Magnetococcus sp. PR-3: one gene and its partner. Each later gene encodes a partner of the first gene's protein in a complex. Links are inferred from orthologs where the notes say so. Each region holds a gene or a part of one and is shown on either strand. Other genes may lie near its edges.

Region 1 (3,163 bases):
AGAGTGAACAGCTCGAACGCGTCTATGAGCTGCACCGACGCTTGGGCGAAAAACCAGATTTAGCCGCCATGATCGAGGCTTTTTCCGTCTGGCTTAAAAGCTACTTCTCCCATGAGTTGGTGGCCTATCGGCATGGTGGCCGGCACCGTCAATACATCTCCTGTAGCTGCCATGGCCCAGATCGACAAAATTTGGTGGATGCGGCCTCTGCGCTGTTGGTGGCAGAGACGGTGGAAGATGAGCTGGGCAATCTAGACCACTTAGACAAACGCTATCGCTTTTTGTTGATGGACCCTGAACCGGCTCCTGAGCGACTGTTACTGATTTTTGATCAAGAAAGTGATGAAGGGGACTTTGAGTCCATGGTAGAGATGGTTGCCCGTGAGATGCGGGGACCTTTAGACCGTGTCTTGGCGTATGAAGATCTCTACGATCAAGCCCGTCGTGATGCGCTGACCGGGTTGGTCAACCGCCGGGTGTTTGATGAACGTCTGGAACAAGAGATTACCAACGCTGAACGTTACAGCCATCCGCTCTGTTTGGCCTATCTGGACTTGGATCACTTCAAAGCGGTTAATGATATTCTGGGACATGCAGAAGGGGATGTAGCGTTACGACAGGTCTCTTTGGCGTTGGCCAGTATGACCCGTGACTCAGACTGCCTAGCCCGTGTGGGGGGGGATGAGTTTGCCATGATCTTGCCCCATACAGATCTGGAGCGGGGGCGTAAATTTATGGAACGTCTGGTTTCTAACGTGCGTGCGTTAAATATTCAGGCCCCTGGGCATCCGGTTTTAGGGGTAAGTATTGGCATAAGCCAATGGGACTGTAATGTGCCCTTGGACCGTTGGTTGGAAGATACCGATGCGGCTTTGTATAAAGCCAAAGCCAATGGCCGTTGCCAGGTGTGTGTGCTGTAAAGAACAGGTAAGCATCTATAATTGTCTGCTTTCTTATACGGTGCTGGGGTTCTCTCCAGCACCGTATTTTTATTTGTGACATCCAGGCTCTGGCTGTTTAGACTTCCCCTCGCTGGGGAAAGGGCGTAATCTATAGGGCCTCGAACCCGAATCATGCAGAGACGACCATGGCCAGTGGGCCAGGTCTGTATATAGGTAACGGAATTCCCATGACCCAAGCCCGAAACTTTCTTGAGTTTGAACGTCCCATTGGTGAGTTAATGGCCAAAGTGGATGAACTGCGTCACCTCTCCACCACCTCTGATATCAATATTGAGGAGCAGATTGAGCAGCTGGAAGATAAAGCCAGCAATCTCACGGAGGAGATCTTTGCCAAGCTAAGCCCCTGGCAAAAGACCCAGCTTTCTCGACATCCCGATCGCCCCTATACCAGTGATTATCTGGAGCTGGTGTTTGATGACTTTGTTGAGTTGCATGGGGACCGTGGCTTTGCAGATGACCAAGCACTGATTGGTGGTATGGCCAAACTTAATGGTCGTGATGTCATGGTGTTGGGGCAGGAGAAGGGGCGTGGTACCAAGGAAAAGGTAACCCGTAACTTTGGTATGCCTCGGCCCGAAGGGTACCGTAAAGCGTTACGACTGATGAAAATGGCGGAAAAATTCCGCATGCCTATCATCGCTTTAATCGACACCCCGGGTGCCTATCCAGGTAAAGGGGCTGAACAGCGTGGTCAGGCAGAAGCCATTGCCCGTAACCTTAAAGAGATGGTGATGCTCAAAGTGCCCATGATCTCCATTGTGATTGGTGAAGGGGGATCTGGTGGGGCCTTGGCCATTGGTATGGGGAACCGGGTGATGATGATGCAGTACGCCATCTATTCGGTGATCTCACCAGAAGGGTGTGCCTCCATTTTGTGGAAAGATGCCGCTAAGGCCTCTTTGGCCGCAGAGGCCATGCGTCTGACCGCCGATGAAATTTTAGGGGTAGGGGTGATTGATGGTATTGTGCCGGAGCCTGTTGGCGGTGCCCACCGAGATCGGGAAGAGGCTGCACGTCTGCTGAAGGTGCATCTGGTTAAGCAGTTGGATGGTTTGTTGAAGATGGATTCTGATGAACTGCAAAATCAGCGTTACGAAAAATTTATGGCCATGGGTGAGCTGGAAGAGGTTGGCTAATTGCTCCCTATGACCATGGAGCTGTTTGAGATGTAAGGAGGCCTGGTATCAGGCCTCCTTTTTTATGTTCTGGGCCCAAGCTTTACCTTGGTTGCTTGCCGTCAGTATCTCCTGAAACTCAGTGGCTTCAACAGGGGGGCAGAACAGGTAGCCTTGTAAATGTTGGCAGTTTTTGCGCTTTAGGTGCTCCAGCTGTTGGGTGTTCTCTACACCCTCGGCAACCACCTCCAGCCCCAGTTGTTGGGCCATCAGTAAAATGGCATCAACAACCGCTTGCCCCCGTGGATTTTCGGGATCAATCTTCTGAATAAATGTACGGTCTATCTTCAATATTTCAATGGGGAATTGATGCAGATAGTTCAGGGAAGAGTAACCTGTTCCAAAATCATCAATGGCAATTCTAACCCCAATCTTTTTGAGAGAGGTTACAACGTTCAAGGCATGGTTCATATCCGCCATGGCCATGGATTCTGTAATCTCCAGTTCTAAACACTCAGCAGGTAAGCCTGTCTCTTGTAAGGTTTCAGTCACGCGTTGCAGCAGTTTTGTATCCCTAAACTGTCGGGGTGAAATATTCACCGCAACCGGTAGGTTTTGGCCATGCTGCTGGATCCAAAGCTTAGCGCTACGGCAGGCTTGCCGCAGGATCTGTTGGCCAAGAGGCAGGATTAAGTTGGTTTGTTCGGCAATGGCAATAAACTGATCAGGGTGGATAACCCCTTTATCTGGATGGTGCCAGCGAGCCAGGGCTTCTGCGCCGACAATACGCTGGGAGTGGAGATCAACTTTTGGTTGAAACCATACTTTAAACTGCGCCTCTTCTAGCGCAATGCGCATGTGGGACTCGGTTTCCGCACGCCGGGTATTGACTTGGTTCATCTCCTCTTGGAAAAAACGATAGGTGCCACGCCCCGCTTTTTTGGCTTGGTACATGGCGACATCCGCATGTTTGTTTAACAAAGGTGCGGTACGGCCATCTTGGGGGAAGCAGGCAATACCAATACTGGCACCAATGTGGGCCTCATGCTCATGTAACTGAAATTTTAGATGAAGTTGAGTAAGGAT
Region 2 (3,136 bases), on another replicon or contig:
TGCAATCCGTGAAGAGGTGGCCTGTCCTGTACTGCGTAAAGATTTTCTCTACGACAGCTATCAGGTTGTGGAGGCCCGCACTTTAGGGGCGGATGCGATTTTGTTGATTATGGCGGTGTTAGAAGTACCCCAGGCTCAAGAGCTGGAAGCTGCAGCGATGGAGCTGGGTATGGATGTCCTGGTGGAGGTCCATGATGAGCAGGAGTTGGAACAGGCTCATGAGTTGAAAACGCCCTTGATGGGGGTGAATAACCGTAATCTTAAGACTTTTGAAACCGATATTGGCACCTCATTCCGTTTGGCTGAGCGTATGGAAAAAGGGCGTCTGGCGGTTTCGGAAAGTGGGCTCAATACCCCACAGGATCTGGCCAAGCTCAATGCAGCGGGTATCTATACCTTCCTGATTGGTGAATCGTTAATGCGCGGTGGTAAACCGGGTGAAGCACTGGGTGAGTTGCTGGCAGGCGGGTCTGTTTAAGTGTCGGTTAAGATTAAAATTTGTGGTATCACAAACCCAGCAGATGGCTGGGCAGCTCATGAAGCCGGGGCGGATGCCATTGGTTTGGTCTTCTATGCCAAATCCCCCAGGGCCGTTACCGCAGAACAGGTGGCGCAGTGGCGTCATGATCTGCCACCTTTTGTGTCGGTAGTCGGTCTGTTTGTCAACGCTGCCCCACAAGCCGTGGTACGTACCCTGGAGCTGTGTGCCTTGGACCGTATACAGTTGCATGGGGATGAAGCACCGACCCATTGTCGCCCATATGGGGCGCGGGCTATACGGGCCATACGGGTTGCTCAGGCAAGTGATCTGCTGGGTTTGGATCGTTGGCCCGTTGGGGCGCTGTTGTTGGATGCCAAGGTTAAAGGGGCCTACGGTGGTACGGGAGAATCCTTTGATTGGCAACTGTTACGGGAGACCAAACTGCCAAGGCCGCTGATCCTGGCAGGGGGGTTGAACCCGGACAATGTGGAGGCTGCTGTACGCAGTGTGCAGCCCCATGGGGTCGATGTCTCCAGTGGTGTGGAGTCCGCCCCTGGTCTGAAAGATCTCGACAAGATGCATCGTTTTGTTGCTGCGGTTCGCCGCGGCCAAAAGGATGCCGGTTCATAAACGCCCCGATCTTTTGTGTCGGTGAGCGTAATTTAACCTAGTTAGGTGGAACGATGACTGAAGATTCCCAAGCCAAAAGCTGGTTGACCCGTCTTCTGCCCAAGATCAAGAGTGAAAGCCGTCGGGCGCAAACCCCAGAAGGGCTCTGGATCAAATGTCCCAACTGTGGACAGGCGTTGTTTCAAAAAGAGCTAGAGCGCTCTTTAGATGTCTGCCCGCATTGTGATAACCACTTCCGTACCTCAGGTCAGCGACGTATTGATATTACGTTGGATGAGGATGGGCGTGAGGAGCTGTTGACCAACATACAACCGGCTGATCCCCTTAAATTTAAAGATACAAAAAAGTACCGTGATCGCGTAAAGGATGCCCAGAAAAAGACAGGGCAGAACGATGCACTGCGGCTTTTTAAAGGAACCATTAAAGGGGTGCCTGCTGTTGTGGCTGCGTTTGACTTCCACTTTTTGGGGGGGTCTATGGGGTCTGTGGTTGGTGCTAAAGTGGCCCAAGGTGCCCTGGCTGCAGCAGAAGCCGAGTGTGGCTATGTGCTGTTTGCGGCATCTGGCGGTGCACGTATGCAGGAGGGGATACTCTCTCTCATGCAGATGGCTAAAACCTCTGCAGCTTTAACCAAGTTGGAGGAAAAAGGGCTGCCCTTTATTGTGGTGCTTACGGATCCTACCAGTGGCGGGGTAACGGCCTCCTTCGCCATGTTGGGGGATATCCATATTGGAGAGCCCAATGCGCTGATCTGCTTTGCCGGGCCACGTGTTATTGAACAGACGGTACGCGAAAAGCTGCCCCCTGGCTTCCAGCGTAGTGAATATCTGCTGGAGCATGGTTTTTTGGATATGATTGTCAGCCGTGACAAAATGCGGGATATGCTGGCTGATCTGTTGGCCCGTATGACCTCCTGGCAAGAGCCTGTGCTTAACCGTGCAGACATGATTCCAGAAGGGAACGGCTCAGAGAACAGTGAAGAGTCTGCAGGGGCCTAACCCTTTGGATCCTGCCGCTTCCATTTTGGATGCTCTGCTAACGCAAAACGAGTCCCAGGCCAATTGTACCATTGACCTGGGACTTTCGCGTATGGAGGCGTTGTTAGCCGCCTTAGGGCAACCCCATGCCCAGTTAGGGCCGGTTATCCATGTGGCAGGCACCAATGGAAAAGGCTCTCTTATCGCATTTTTAACGGCCATGCTGCAGGCTGCAGGGTACACCGTTGCCACCTACACCTCACCTCACTTAATAACCATTCATGAGCGTATTCAGCGCAATGGGCAACCGGTTGATGATGGGCTGTTACGTGCCCAGGCACAGAGGGTGCTCGATACAGAAGCCTCTAAAGAAGCAACCTTTTTTGAGCGATTGACGGCTGTTGCTTTTGGTGTTTTTCAGATCTGGTGTGCAGAAGATCCTCAAACGGTGGTTTTGTTGGAAACTGGTTTGGGGGGGCGTTTGGATGCCACCAATGTTGTTCACCCCACAGTAACGGCCATTACCAGCATGGGGTTGGACCATCAAGCCTATCTGGGTAGCGATATGGCCAGTATTGCACGAGAAAAGGCTGGGATTTTGAAAAAGGGCGTGCCTGTGGTGGCGGCACCTGCGGATGATGAGGCACTTTCTGTCATCCAAGCTCACGCCCAGCAGGTAGGCGCACCTCTCCTGGCGGCAGGTTTGAGCTATCACTGGCAGGCTGGTCCTGCTGGGTGGTATGAGGATGAGGAGGGGCGGATTCCACTACCACAGCCTGCCTTGGCGGGCCATCATCAGTGGGATAATGCTGCTCAAGCGGTCGCTGTGGCCCGTCAGTTAATGCAAATGGGGTGGTCTCTCTCTAAGGATGATCTTAGGTCAGGTGTGGCTTCGGCATACTGGCCTGGGCGCCTGGAGCAGGTAGCGACGGAACCCTCAATCTGGCTGGATGGCGCCCATAACCCTGTTGCTGCACAGTGCTGTGCCGACTTTTTTCGTCAACAGGGTGGGGTGGATGTCATGCTTTTCGCTCTTATGGCCGATAAG

What was found.
Region 2: the proteins of V5T57_RS14095 (region 1) and accD are in contact, whole or in part, in a solved structure (PDB 8UXZ), measured with the Escherichia coli proteins. The link is inferred for Magnetococcus sp. PR-3 from one-to-one orthologs.

The regions. Positions count from the first base shown.
Region 1 is NZ_JBAHUQ010000026.1:49,550-52,712, reverse strand. The notes cover bases 251-3,092. They hold V5T57_RS14095 (acetyl-CoA carboxylase carboxyltransferase subunit alpha), read left to right. Parts: upstream 251-1,087; coding sequence 1,088-2,098; downstream 2,099-3,092. Other genes in these bases: V5T57_RS14090 (putative bifunctional diguanylate cyclase/phosphodiesterase), read right to left, coding at 2,147-3,092; V5T57_RS14100 (GGDEF domain-containing protein), read left to right, coding at 251-920. Outside these bases: more of V5T57_RS14100, read left to right, coding at 1-250; more of V5T57_RS14090, read right to left, coding at 3,093-3,163. UniProt on the Escherichia coli protein: Component of the acetyl coenzyme A carboxylase (ACC) complex. First, biotin carboxylase catalyzes the carboxylation of biotin on its carrier protein (BCCP) and then the CO(2) group is transferred by the carboxyltransferase to acetyl-CoA to form malonyl-CoA.
Region 2 is NZ_JBAHUQ010000001.1:146,153-149,288, reverse strand. What follows is about bases 322-3,136. They hold accD (acetyl-CoA carboxylase, carboxyltransferase subunit beta), read left to right. Parts: upstream 322-1,164; coding sequence 1,165-2,109; downstream 2,110-3,136. Other genes in these bases: V5T57_RS00615 (bifunctional folylpolyglutamate synthase/dihydrofolate synthase), read left to right, coding at 2,114-3,136; V5T57_RS00625 (phosphoribosylanthranilate isomerase), read left to right, coding at 479-1,111; trpC (indole-3-glycerol phosphate synthase TrpC), read left to right, coding at 322-478. In the rest of the region: more of trpC, read left to right, coding at 1-321.